3 regions of the Zhaonella formicivorans genome follow, and region 3 is predicted to be linked to each of the others. Evidence: riboswitches for the same ligand, from Rfam matches in the RefSeq annotation. Region 3 holds a riboswitch; each other region holds the start of a gene.
What was found. A riboswitch is a leader RNA that binds a small molecule or an ion and turns the genes downstream of it on or off. The one in region 3 is predicted to bind lysine.
Positions count from the first base shown of each region.

Region 1: another riboswitch for lysine. It lies ahead of lysA (diaminopimelate decarboxylase); the one in region 3 lies ahead of dapB (4-hydroxy-tetrahydrodipicolinate reductase).
Region 2: another riboswitch for lysine. It lies ahead of EYS13_RS10825 (transporter substrate-binding domain-containing protein); the one in region 3 lies ahead of dapB (4-hydroxy-tetrahydrodipicolinate reductase).

Region 1 is NZ_CP085524.1:785,400-790,125, forward strand. Features, by position in the region: gene EYS13_RS03825 (sensor histidine kinase) at 1-249, shown strand, start outside; gene EYS13_RS03830 (manganese catalase family protein) at 356-928, opposite strand; gene EYS13_RS03835 (spore coat protein CotJB) at 941-1,198, opposite strand; gene EYS13_RS03840 (spore coat associated protein CotJA) at 1,202-1,390, opposite strand; lysine riboswitch at 1,630-1,816, shown strand; gene lysA (diaminopimelate decarboxylase) at 1,906-3,252, shown strand; gene EYS13_RS03850 (site-2 protease family protein) at 3,522-4,142, shown strand; gene trpS (tryptophan--tRNA ligase) at 4,163-4,726, shown strand, end outside.
Region 2 is NZ_CP085524.1:2,217,200-2,221,925, forward strand. Features, by position in the region: gene EYS13_RS10810 (GntR family transcriptional regulator) at 1-424, opposite strand, end outside; gene EYS13_RS10815 (amino acid ABC transporter ATP-binding protein) at 881-1,621, opposite strand; gene EYS13_RS10820 (amino acid ABC transporter permease) at 1,640-2,419, opposite strand; gene EYS13_RS10825 (transporter substrate-binding domain-containing protein) at 2,482-3,318, opposite strand; lysine riboswitch at 3,422-3,602, opposite strand; gene csaB (polysaccharide pyruvyl transferase CsaB) at 3,729-4,726, opposite strand, start outside.
Region 3 is NZ_CP085524.1:1,037,816-1,042,541, forward strand. Features, by position in the region: gene EYS13_RS05100 (aspartate-semialdehyde dehydrogenase) at 1-274, opposite strand, end outside; gene EYS13_RS05105 (dipicolinate synthase subunit B) at 419-1,012, opposite strand; gene dpsA (dipicolinate synthase subunit DpsA) at 1,024-1,923, opposite strand; gene dapB (4-hydroxy-tetrahydrodipicolinate reductase) at 2,019-2,816, opposite strand; lysine riboswitch at 2,927-3,111, opposite strand; gene EYS13_RS05120 (YlmC/YmxH family sporulation protein) at 3,181-3,450, opposite strand; gene EYS13_RS05125 (hypothetical protein) at 3,466-3,795, opposite strand; gene EYS13_RS05130 (aspartyl-phosphate phosphatase Spo0E family protein) at 4,232-4,405, opposite strand; gene dut (dUTP diphosphatase) at 4,506-4,726, opposite strand, start outside.

The DNA.
Region 1 (4,726 bases), 250 kb from region 3:
AACACTGTAGAAATTTCGTTGGCAATGATTTCGGGGAATGAAAAGGCAAAAGCGTTAGTAAGAATTTGGAATGATGGCCCACCACTTGAACCGGGAGTGGCCGATACGCTATTTGACCAGTTTCGTAAAGGCTCTGATGGAGAATTTGGCCTTGGTTTAACTATTGTACACCGCATTGCTAATCTTCATCATGCGAAAGTATGGGCTTGTAATGAAAAGGATGGAGTAGCATTCTATTTGAAAATATAAAGCTGTCTGCATTATTATATTTTTTATCAAGTATCAGCCAGGCGGAAGAATTTAGGACACACCCTTTGATTTTTAGGTGTGTCCCTTTGATTACAGAATAAGGCAGTTAGAAAACTTTTTTGCTGTTCATGTACTCCTGCACATGAACCAGTGTTTCACCGAAACGCTGGAAATGTACTACTTCCCTTTCCCGTAAGAATCTTAAAGCGTCGATAACCCCGGGGTCGTCTGTTAAATTGATTAAATTTTCATAAGTTGCCCGGGCTTTTTGTTCTGCGGCCATGTCTTCATGCAGGTCGGCTACGGGATCGCCCAGAGCTGCTATATATTTGGCCGACCAAGGCACCCCGTTAGCATCCACCCAGAAGAGGGCCCTGTCGTGTTGGGCGTAATGTCCTCCCAGTCCCGCTTCTTTCAGAACTTCGATAGGGGCATCTTTGATTAACTGATAAACCATGGTCGCCACTATTTCCATATGGGCTAATTCCTCAGTACCGATATCAGTCAGGATACCTTTTGCCCTGTTGGTAGGCATGCTGTAGCGTTGATTTAGGTAACGCAAAGAGGCAGAAAGTTCCCCGTCGGGTCCGCCATACTGGGTAATCAAATATTTTGCCATTTGTACGTCGGGTTTAGTAATGCGCACAGGATATTCCAGTTTTTTTTCATAGACCCACATTCCAAGCCCTCCTTAATAGCTGAATTCCCAAGGCCAAGGATCTTCTATCCAACGCCATGGATATTGGCTGGGTGAATAACCATAAACGGTTAAAGGTCCATAACGGTTTTCATAAGTTCTTTTTAAAGCATTAAGCTCTTGAGTTACGCGATTATATTCGACAAGAGGTTCTCTTTCGCCAGGGTGCGTATCCAGATACAAAGTCAGTTCAATTGCTACAAACTCAAGCTCTTGAATTCTCCGCAGCATTTGAACTTGTTCGCGGTACATCAATTAAACCCCCTCCCGTTTGTGATAGGGCCTGTATAGCTCTGGAAAAAGTGTTCCTTTCTCTAAGGCTTCCTGCGGGTTAAAGATCCTGCCGTATCTTTGGTAAGGAATGTAGGCTTCAGCTAATCTTAGCCGCGGTGAGTAACTTTCGTGTTCATTGTGATACTCCGGTGCTTGATATTCTTTTTCCATGGTTTCCCTCCTTAATTACAATCCTAGTTTAGTATATTACAAAAGATGGCATGGTGTTACATTTCAGAGGATTTCTGGTAATCAGAAAACTATTTGTTTATAGAATGTAGTGGAAAATGGTCGAAACTAGCCAATGTGGAACGACTTACGGGGCAGGCATAAATATTTGTTATTGACAAAGTTGTCCTATGGTGGTATGATATCAATAACATAACTTAATAAAATACCTCATCTCTGTGAGGTGAGGTAGAGGCGCGAAGGGTCAAGAGTACTTATAAGGATTATGGGAATAAGGTGAATTATAAGGAAAGGGGCATTCGCCGAAGTTCAATGGCTTCCCAGGCTGTTGAGCTGGGTCTGCATTTAAGAAATGCAGGACTGTCACCCGGTTTTATCCTGGAAACCGGGTGGAGCACTATCTCACGTACAGGAAAGAGGTGGGCACATACCGAATTTTTGCGGCTATGGGTGTTGCTCATAGCCGTTTTTATTTTACTAAATAAGGGGCGATATAAATGAAATTACATGGCACGATGAAAATAAATAATCAAGGCCATTTAGAAATTGGTGGCTGCGACACCGTGGAATTAGTTAAAGAATATGGCACTCCCCTGGTTGTCTTGGATGAAGCTCTGTTCCGGCAAACCTGTCGCCAATATTACCATTATTTTGTTGAACGTTTTCAGAATGCTGAAGTTATTTATGCCAGTAAGGCTTTTATCAGTCCTGCTGTTTGTAAGATTATTGAGGTAGAAGGCTTGGGACTGGATGTTGTTTCGGGAGGGGAATTATATACCGCCTTACAGGCGGATTTTCCGGCCCGAAAGATATATTTTCATGGCAATAACAAAAGCCCGCAGGAATTGTCCATGGCCCTTGAGGCCAAGGTTGGCCGGATAGTGGTTGATAATTTTTATGAGTTAGAAATGTTAGATAAAATGGCTGAACTTTTCAAGGTTAAGGCGGATATATTATTGCGGATAACCCCTGGTATTGAGGCCCATACTCATGAATTTATTAAGACAGGACAAATTGACTCTAAATTTGGGTTTACTTTACCTAACGGGCAAGCTCTGCAGGCTGTGCGGGAAGCTATAAATTTGCAGAATATCAAGCTGCGGGGTTTGCATTGCCATATTGGCTCACAAATTTTTGAAATGGAATCTTATCGCCATGCAGCACAAGTCATGATGGGCTTTGTGAAAACCATCAAGAAAGAGCTGAACTTTGTAACTGAAGAACTAAATTTAGGGGGAGGCTTTGGCATTTATTACAAAGAAGGTGATACTCCTGCCCAGATTAAGGTTTACGCTGAAACTGTTATGAACACTGTCAAGGAACAAGCAAAACACCTGGGTTTAACAATGCCTAAAATTATAGTTGAGCCCGGTCGTTCCATTGTGGGCCCTGCGGGAACAACGCTTTACTCCGTGGGTTCGATCAAGGAGATCCCCGGCGTTCGCAAGTATGTAGCCGTAGACGGTGGAATGGCAGATAATATCAGACCTGCCCTTTATGGGGCAAAATACGAAGCCATCCTGGCCAACAAATGCACTCATCCAGCTGAAGAGACGATTTCAATTACGGGCAAATGCTGCGAGTCCGGAGATATGTTGATTCATGATATTATGCTCCCTAAGGCAGAGGCTGGAGATGTTTTAGCAATTTCTTGCACCGGAGCATACGGATACTCAATGGCTAGCAACTATAATTCCCTTGGCAAACCGGCGGTAGTTTTAGCTGTCGACGGCCATGCGGATTTGATCATTAAAAGAGAAAGCCATCAGGATTTGCTCAGGAACCACATTATTCCGGAACGGTTGCAAAAAGGAAAAACTATGTCATTTGCCTCAATGGGTTAAAAAAAGCAAGGAAAAAGTTTCCGCACTACACTTGTCAAGCTGTCAAACTATTTTACCACAGCGTGGACAAAGCTAGCGCGCCAATCAGGTGTGCGTACCCGTTTTGCCCACGCTTTTTTTATTTTTATAAAGGATGTGTTGCCTATAGCGTCTCTCCCGGCATATTTGCACAATCAGGTTTTGTTGAAGTAGTTTATGAAAACATGATATAATCTATAGAAATGCAAGACGAGACTGAGCGGTAAAAAAATGCTTTGGGGAGTGGTGGGATGTTTTTCGATAGCTGGATCGAAATTTTAGTAGGCATACCGGCAATTTTATTGGCTATAACTTTTCATGAGTTTGCCCATGGAAAAACCGCAGCAATTCTAGGTGATCCAACACCTGAAAATGAAGGTAGGCTTTCACTGAATCCCCTTAAGCATTTGGATCCTTTGGGAGCATTGATGCTGCTGGTGGTAGGCTTTGGTTGGGCCAAGCCTGTACAGGTAAACCCGTTTCATTTTCGCGGTGACCGGCAAAAGGGAATGCTATACGTAGCCCTGTCCGGACCGCTGATGAATCTAATTCTCGCGTATTTAAGTACGGTTGCCGTAAGAATAGTAGGTCTGCATTCCGGAATTCTGGGAATGTTTTTCTATTATTTGATGTGGTATAATGCAATGCTGGCAGTGTTCAACTTGGTTCCTTTACCACCCCTGGACGGTTCAAAAATCCTGGCCGGATTATTGCCGCGCAGTCAGGCCGCAGCCATTTACCGTTTGGAGGCATATGGCCCCATGATTTTGCTGCTTTTGCTGGCTACGGGTGTATTAGGAAGGCTTATTGGTCCGTTGGTAGATTTTGTAATCCAGCTGCTGACCACAGCCGCAGGATGGGGAATATTCTAAAGCTGAAAAGGAGATTGAAAATGAGCAAAGGTATCATTTTGAGTGGTATGCGTCCAACAGGCAAGTTGCATATAGGTCATTTAAGCGTCCTGGAAAACTGGGTGAGATTACAAAGTGAGTATGAATGTAATTTTGCCATCGTAGATTGGCATGCTCTAACCACCTCGTTTGATGACACCTCACTTATCAAAGAAAATGTTTGGAACATGGCTTTGGATTGGTTAGCTGTCGGCATTGATCCCGAAAAAAGTACGATCTTTATTCAATCCAGAATCCTGGAGCACGCTGAACTGCATCTTTTGTTCTCGATGTTCACTCCTTTATCCTGGTTGGAAAGGGTTCCTACTTATAAGGATCAAATCCAGCAGCTTGGCATGCAGGGGAAAGATATCTCTACCTATGGATTTCTAGGTTACCCGCTGCTGCAGGCTGCAGATATTTTGGTTTACCGGGCTAATGCGGTTCCAGTCGGAGAAGATCAACTGCCGCATCTGGAATTATGCAGGGAGATTGCCCGCAGGTTTAACTTTCTTTACCAAACAAACCTGTTTCCCGAACCTCAGGCTTTGCTGGCTAAAATAGCT
Region 2 (4,726 bases), 1.2 Mb from region 3:
CGTTGCCGTCGGCTGTCCTGATCCGTTCAAAAGTATATACTTCTTCTCCTTTTTGCAGTTTCAGCTTTTCAACCATATCCTTGTCAGGCATAACTTTTTTGATCTTGAACCCTTTGGTACCGGGTTTATATCCAAAGCTGCGTATGGTTTCAGTGACACTTTTAAGTTCTTCCAAGCCGTCTTTAATCTTCACAGGCACCTTGTTCAAAAAAGTTCCTTTGCCCTGAACTTTGCGCACAATCCCCTCCTGTTCCAAAAGGGCCAGTGCTTCTCTGACGGTGGAACGGCTTACTCCCAGCATCTCCTGAATTTGCAATTCGGTGGGAAGTTTATCATTATACTTGTAGCCTTTTTCCTCAATAAGTGTTAGAATATGTTCTCTTGCCATATGGCTTAAAGTAATATTGGCTGCTTTAAGTTTCATAATGCCTCCAAATTTGTCTGACGTCTGATATGTTGTCTTAATTATAGCATATAAAATGCAGGCGTTGTCTACAAAACTGATTAAAAAAAATAGATAAAAAAATATTTTGATTCTATTGATTTAAAAAGCAGATAATTTAATTCGTTAGCGAGTAAATGACTTCCTTATAACGGCCAATAACTGTTCCCAAAATGTGGTATAATAGATGTATACAAGGTAGGTGATAGCAAATGTTACCCGTCGAGTTGCACAAATTTTTTTGGGAATATGAAGCGCATAGAATAGATCCAGAAAAAGAATGGTTTTTGCTTATTTTGATGATGCGGAGAAAGAGATCATGCCTGGGATGTTCAAACCGGTTAACTGGGAAGAAATTAAAAAGCATTTTATAAAACGCCAGCAAGAAATAGGGAAACTGTATTTGGAGTAAAATGAGTCAGAGAACCGTCCCCTGACTCACATCTCGCTCAAAACACGTTTTAAAAATTCCCTGGTTCGTTCTTGTTTTGGATTATTAAAGATTTGCTCCGGGCTTCCTTCTTCAGCAATGACTCCCTTATCCATGAATACTACCCGGTCAGCCACATCTCTGGCAAAGCCCATCTCATGGGTTACTACTAACATGGTTAGACCGGATTCAGCAAGTTCCTTCATAACCTTCAGGACTTCCCCAACCATCTCAGGATCCAAGGCTGAAGTAGGCTCGTCAAACAACATAACATCCGGTTCCATGGAAAGTGCCCTGGCAATAGCCACCCGCTGTTTTTGACCTCCAGATAATTGTTTGGGTTTAGCGTTAATATATTTTTCCATGCCTACAACCTGCAAATATTTCATTGCCACTTTTTCCGCTTCTTCCCTAGTCCTTTTTAAAACCTTAACTTGCCCAACAACACAATTATTTAAAACGTTATGATTATTAAATAAGTTGAATTGTTGAAATACCATCCCCATTTTGGTGCGATAGGCATAGATGTCATGCTTCTCATCTAAAATATTTTTGCCATTATAAATGATCTGTCCGCCACTTGGTTTTTCTAGAAGATTGATGCAACGAAGGAGGGTTGATTTACCTGAACCAGAGGAACCGATAATACAGACTACTTCTCCTTTGTTTACGGAAAAATTAATGTCTTTTAAAACTTCATTAGTACCAAAGGATTTACTTAAATGTTGGATATCAAGTACTTTTTCCATATTTATCTCCTCCTTCGTCTAGTATTTGTTAGGCCAGTCCTTTGTCCTACGCAGCATATCTTCTGGCCTATCCACTTGCATCTGATTGCCGGTCAGATCATAATTTTCCGGACCGTCCAATTTTCTTTCAATAAAACGTAAAATTCTTGTCACTGTAAAGGTCATTATAAAATAAATAATGCTGGCCACAAAAAATGATTCGAAGTATCTGAAGTTGTTTCCGGCAATTGATTTTGTTTGGAAAAACAATTCTGTTACAGAAATAACGTTTAAAACCGAGGTATCTTTAATATTTATTACAAATTCATTACCTGTTGCCGGTAAAATATTACGAATTACCTGGGGCAAAACAACATTTTGCATAGTTTGGAAATGATTCATGCCGATCGCATGGGCAGCTTCAAACTGTCCCTTGTCAACAGAAATGATACCTCCGCGAACAATTTCCGCCATGTACGCCCCTGTATTGATGGATACTATAAAAATTGCCGCAACCATTCGATCCATATCTATTCCAAAGGCTAGAGCCGAACCATAGTAAATAACCATAGCTTGTACAATCATAGGTGTTCCCCTGAAGAACTCCACATAAGCAGAAAGAAGAGCATTAATTATCTTAAGAAGTACTTTTTTCATTCCTGCCTCAGGCATTGGGATAGTACGTACAACCCCTATTAGTAAACCAATGATAGAGCCCAAAATAGTACCTATAATAGAAATAAAAAGCGTTACCCCGGCTCCGCGAAGAAACATCGGCCAATAATTGGAAACAATTTTTACTAACCATTCATATGTCATATTTCTCCTCCTCTATAAATTGATAAAACCGGCTGTATCAAAACACAGTCGGTTTTACATTATTATTGAGCCGCCGGTTGATTAGCGATAGCAGCATCCATAATCCTTGTACGTTCTTCTTCCGAAATTCCTGCTAGTATTTCATTGATTTTTTCTGTTAAATCACTGCCTTTGGGAAGACCGACAGCAATTGCTGTATCTGCATCCGATGTTTTAAATCCATCTGTAAATTCTACCATCGCAAAGTTTTCATTGGCAGCCGTTGCACTAACACCTTCCGGACGTTCGGAAACATATCCGTCTATCATACCCGATTCAAGAGCAACTCTCATTGCAGGAAAATTATCCATCGCAGGCTGCTTAATTACACCCTCTATTTGATCAATTACGGTATAGTGGAAGGTATTTAATTGAGCAGTTATTTTTGCCCCCTTGAAATCCTGGATAGAAGTTGCCCCTTCATATTTTCCGCCTTTTTTAACTACCATAACTAAATCTGACTTATAGTAGGGATCTGAAAAATCAATTGTTTTCAAACGTTCTGCAGTTGGTGACATCCCTGCAATAATAGCATCGATTTTACCTGAGGTTAAGGCCGGGATAAGACCATCCCATTCAGTTTTAACTATAACTAATTCTTTGCCCAAACCTTCAGCAATTCTTTTTGCAATTTCTACATCGTATCCGCCCGCATATTCTGATGTACCTTCAATGGGAACTGCACCATTGGAATCATCCATTTGCGTCCAGTTAAATGGTGCATAACCAGCTTCCATGCCTACCCTAAATGTTCCGCCCTCTGATACTTGTTCCTTTGAACTACTATTTGCCCCACACCCTGTTAAGAGCACAATCAATGCCAAGGATAGGGCTACTAATACTGATAATTTTCTTCCCATAACTTTTTTCTCCTCCTTAATAAAATCTAAATATATAAAAAAAGACCTGAGATAGACTCAGGCCGCAATTACACTAGTTGCTCCCAATGCCTCATCTTTTCCCAAATGAGATAGCGCAACTCAATAAACCGGGAAGTTTATTGAGACAGTCCTACAGCTCTTAACTGCAGGCCCAGCATATAATACTGAGGATATTATATGCTTCGGCGACATTTCCTTCTCCTTAGCATCACCGCCCCTCAACTCCGCTAAAGACTGTTAAATATCGCGCCTCTACCCCACTTCTAAAAGTGAGGTCTTATTAAATTGTGTTACATTGTGAAGCTTACAACATCATAGCCTGTTTGTCAACCCAAATTAGCATAAAAATTGGTGAGTCAGGGGAGTGAGTCAGGGGACGGTTCTCTGACTCATTTTAGCAAATTCAGCGCTAGCTCTGCCGTCTGACGGGATTCCACCCTGAGTTCACCGACCCGTTCAGCGAGCTTGGCCACTGCTGCTTCCCGTTTGGCCAACACGCCAAACACTTCCCGGGAGAGGACCTCGAAGTCCAGCGTCTCCACCCGGCCTGCATTGGGCTGCTCCGTCAGCTTCAGGAAGCTGTCCACCTTGGGGTCGTAAGAAATCCCCACCGCCGGGACTCCCATGACTGCAGCCATGATCAGCGCATGGAGGCGCATCCCCACTACCAGCTGCAGTTCTCCCAGCACCCCCAGCATTTCGGTAACGCTGCACTGTTCCTTGATGAGCACCGGTTCCTCCTGCATCAAACGGGCAATTTCCCGACAGGCACAGACGTCATCAGGAAACTGGAAAGGCAAAAGCACCACCCGGTAACCTTGCCGTATGAGCTCATCCCCCAGCCGGGCCAGAACCCTTTGGTAGCCGGTCAGATTTTTCCACTGCCGCACGGAAATTCCCACCATAGGCAGTTTGTCTTCCGGCTTTATGCCGCAGCGTTCCAAAAGCTCCTGTCCCGGTTTTCTTTCTATCTCTCGGTGGTAGAGGCTGAACACTGCATCGGCGGTGACATAAACCGGAGGCCCGGTGACCCCCAGCTCGGTCAACAACTCCTTGGAGGCCTGGTCTCGCACAGTAATCACATCTACCTTGTTGGACACCAACGGCACCAGCTTTTTACCCACGCCGGAGGTAATGGGACCTATCCCCTGGGCGTAGTAAATTACCGGCTTGCCCATAAGCTTTGCCAGCCAGACAACACCCAGGTAATAAAGGATGCTTTTGGGACTGGTGGTATCCTGCAAGAGACTCCCCCCGCCGCTGATGAACAAGTCCGCCTGGCTTAATGCACGAAACACGTCCTTCAATTTCCAGCGGTTGACAGCCTCCACCCCGTACTGTTTGCTTGTCTTTGCCGGGTCGTTGGAGAGCACTGTGAACTTCAGCT
Region 3 (4,726 bases):
CAATTACTACGGCGCCCCGCTCTACAGCTGCGTGTGCAAACTTTTTGCTGGCTGCTCCTCCGGCAAAAAGGGCCAGATCAACCCCTTGAAAAGCATCTTCCGTGGTTTCAGCAATTGTATATTCCTTGCCAGCAAAGCTCACTTTCTTGCCAGCAGATCTTTGTGTGGCCAGCAATTTTAAATCCTTGATAGGAAAGTTTCTTTCTGCTAATACTTCAAGTAATGTTTGACCGACAGCGCCAGTACCGACAATAGCAACATTATATTGTTTCATATTAATACCTCCAAACTACGAATAATAAAATGACTTTGATTCTACTGGCAAGATTCAATGCTCCTCAAGCAGTAATTTGATCTATTATTATTCTAGGATTTGATCGGTTTCTTTTAAAGTCCCAAATAGTTCGTCAATTAAAATTTAGCTTTTCTCCCAGCCATATAACAGGGGTTGAATTTGCTTGCCTGCTAAAGCTCCTTCTACAGTATCAAGGATTTTATCCATTTTAGCTACCAGGGAACCTGGTTTTTTGACAGGATCATCCTGTCCAAAAGGAACAAAGTAAATATTTTTGCTGTTTAACAGTAAGCCAATATTTTTAGCATTAAAGCCTAACCCGTCATTTGTGGAAACTGCCAAAACGACAGGGCGCTGGTTACGCAGATGAGCTTTAGCAGCCATTAAAACTGTACCGTCAGTTATTCCGTTTGCTAATTTTGCTAGAGTGTTTCCCGTACAGGGAGCTATCAGCACCACATCCAATAGGCCCTTAGGGCCTATTGGCTCTGCCTCCGTAATGCTTGTAATTGGTTCTTTTTTAGTTATTTCAACCAACTTTTCAGTCCAAAGCCTTGCCTCGCCAAACCTGGTATCTGTTTGCTGCACATTTTCAGATAAAATTGGCGTAACTTCCGCTCCTTCTTCAACTAAACGTTTAACTTCAGACAATATTTTTTCCAAAGTACAGTGAGAACCTGTTACTGCAAAACCTATCTTTTTGTTCACCAGTCGCATTACCGCACCCCCTATTTTCTGTCCCTGTGGAGTTCTTGGAGGATTAGTCCCGGGTAAACATCAGCCAGTATTTTACCTGCAGTTTTAGGCGCTACTTTTCCCGGTAATCCGGGAGCTAAAATTGCCTTAATCCCTGCTTTTTGCGCTGCCGGAAAATCTGTCCCCCCCGGTGCGGCTGCTATATCCACAATTAAGCACTCTTTGCCCAGCAGGGCAATACGAGAGCTGTCTAAAACAAGATGTGGCACTGTATTAAAGATTACTTGGATTTCGGGGAGAACTTTGGGAAGTTCGGAATATTTGACCGGCTTATATCCACTTTCCACACATCTGGCCAAGTCGGCAGGTTTTCTTGCAGCCACAAATACGTCACTACCCAAAGCCTTTAATGTCCTGGCCAATGTAATCCCGCAGCGTCCAAAGCCAACAACCAATGCTTTGCTTCCATGAATGGTTATGGGAAGCTCTTCCATAGCAATTTGAATAGCGCCTTCAGCCGTAGGTATAGAATTCAGGATTGCTACATCATCCAGTTCGGCAATTTCAATTAGACGCAAGCTATGTTTTTTAATTAGTTCCCGTAAGTAAGGTTTAGCAACTCCGATGAAAAGCGGAGTACCTGGTTGCAGTCTGCTCAAAATACCCTCATTTAAAATCAACTGCTCCTGAGCATAAATTGCCCTTACTACCCCGTTGGCATCAGTTCCAGGCATTGGCAAGATTACGGCGTCAACACCGTCCAATGCCATGAGCAAACTGCTCACTATTCTGGCTCCGTTTAATTCCGGATGCGGTGGAAAACCGACAACTTTAACTTGTGCGCCACGCTTGATTAATTCGGAAACCAACACTAATTCCCGATCATCACCTCCAATTACTGCAAGAGTAATGCCAGCTAAATCCTCACTCATATATCTGGACCTCCTCCAGTTTCCATACACTACTATCCAATATATGAGTGTACAAATAGGTGGTGCTTGTTCACGCATGCGTAAATATTAACAATTTATATTAAACTATCTAAACCAATTATCACCTGACGGAGCTGCCTTACTTTTCTGACCGCCAAGAGTATGCCAGGTATAAAAGATTCTCTGCTAAGTGAGTCATGTCGGATAGTAAGAGTCTGTCCCAGTCCCCCGAAAAGCACTTCCTGATGAGCAACCAGCCCTGGCAGCCGGACACTATGTAAATGAATCCCTTGTACTTGTGCGCCTCTGGCACCAACAATTTTTTCTAACTCATGTGGATTGCCCTGTTTAAGCTCACCTCTTTCTTCCAGAATTGCCTGCGCGGTTCCCAGGGCAGTTCCAGATGGAGCATCCAATTTTTGTTCGTGGTGCAATTCAATGATTTCCACATGTGGGAAATATTTGGCTGCTTCTTTGGCAAAACGCATCATTAAAATTGCGCCTATTGCAAAATTGGGAGCAATCACAGCTCCGATTTGTTTTTTTTCACATAAGATATGAAGTTCATCCAGCTGATCGGTGGTTAAACCTGTGGTACCTATTACTGGCGATACGCCGTAATTGATAGCCATAACGCTGTTTTTCAGAACAGCCTCAGCTGTAGTAAAATCTATTAAAACTTCCGGATGCTTAGTTTGCAGTATGCCTTCCAGGTCATCAGTGATAGTAATTCCTTGCAAATCCAGACCAGCAACTAAACCAACATCAAGTCCTTGGCCTCTTAGATCCACAGCCCCTGCTAATTCTAAATCATCTGTGTTTAAAACTGCTCGCACTACCTCCCTTCCGACTCTGCCGTATGCTCCAGTTACTACCACTTTCGTTTTCTTCACCATAAACCCGACCTACTCCTCCCTATTTTCAACAAAATAAAAAGGCTGAAAGAGCATACTAATGCCCACAGCCTTTTAATCGCATGTAGCAATGCTCAATCTCTTCCTGATAGCGAGATAGTGCTCCACTTGAGGTCCAGGATTCCTCAAGTGACAGTCCTGCACCTCTTCGATGCAGGCCCAGCCCGCAAGCCTCGGGAAACATGCGAACTTCGGCGGAGGCCCCTTTCCTTTTCAATCATCTTCCCCTTTTCTTGAAAAGTACTCTTGACAGCTCCGCGCCTCTACCTCACCTCCGAGAGATGAGGTACGCTTTCAAATTTTTTTAAATAATAGCACACCTTATTACCTCAGTCAATACCTTTTAAAACAAATAGTGGCGCATGCGGACCGTATTCTGCTCTAATTCTACGACAATAACTTCACTGCCTATTTTTTTTACTGCTTGCCAGGGTATTACCAGTTGCGAACTACCGCGCCAAAATCCAAACAAACCGCCGTTGTTAGGGAGAATTATTGATTCCACATGCCCTGTTTCAATATTGATTACTAAGTCAGAATCTCCTACGGTCCCCAGTCTAGCTCCGTCGGCTATATTGATTATATCTTTGCCGATTAATTCACTTAACTTCATGCTCGTTTTCCTCACTTACCTATAAGAGTAATATAGTTTGCTTAGCCATGGCTGCAACAAAGCAATCAAAAGGGATATGAAGGCCAAGGGGTCCAGAGAAATACCTAAGATTTGAAATGATTCAGGAAACGCTATCCCCAGAAAAGAAGTCAGCATAATTAGGGAAAGATAAATGCCGCCAGCCACTCCTACCAAGTGGGCTAAGGCCTGTGATATAAGTCCGCCAACCGGTTCCTGGGGAAGTTCTTTAGCCTGGCTTTTATATCGCAATTTTATCTGTTCCCGCAAAGACAGCGTCAAAACAAATAACAGCAAAATAACCAGCAGGATTGGTTTCCACCACATACGCATCCCCCCTCACATTTATGTATATTTTAGTCATTGGGAAAATATGCGTTATAAGGCAAAATACGCCAACAGAACAGAGTTTACGACAGACACCTAGGCTGCCGTCGCAGCACCCTCAGAGAAATGAAAAATTGCAATCCATTATATCGTAACTGCTCCTTTTGACAAGCCATAGATCGCTCTGTAAAGCGTTTGACTGTAAGCGGCTGGGCAACATGGACTGAGAAGAGCGCTGGAGCGAGAGCACCCGCGTCAGTGTGTGCCGCTGGTAGTCAAACGTAAAGAAAACTTGACTTGTACCAAGCGTGAGTACGGCAGAAAGACTTTATAAGACTTGCAAAGAGACTGAATAGTTTAAGCGCTCTTGGCGAAGTCATCCAAAACAGCGGACATAAGTGCTTCATTTCATAATAGATAAAAAAAACGCCCCGGATTAACTACCCGGAGCCTCCTTGGTTAGCCTGGTATATTCTACAATTAAACAGTCTAGGTCCTGGTTAAGCTTGATGATTGCTGGATCAGGTGCTTCGTTAGGATCCCTGACCAAGTTATGTATTTGGCGGCGCAAATTTTCAATTTTTTCTGCCAGCTCTAACAACCGGTCCATAATTACCCCCCACCCTGCCAGAGTAAAGTTTAAAATGACTATTAACATTATATCTGGATTTTAGAAATACGGGTATTTCCAATGTTACTAAACATTTACATTAATTTGTACCTGTTGAGCCAAAGCCTTTTGCTCCCCTATCTGTGTGATGCAACTCCTCTACAACTTTAATTTGAGCAACGGCTAACGGCAAAAATAGTATTTGGGCAATTCTCTCGCCCGGTTTTATTGTGTAGGCTTCTGTACCCGAATTGTATACCGGACAAATTATTTCTCCTGTATAATCACTATCAATTATTCCTACGCCATTAATCAAATTTA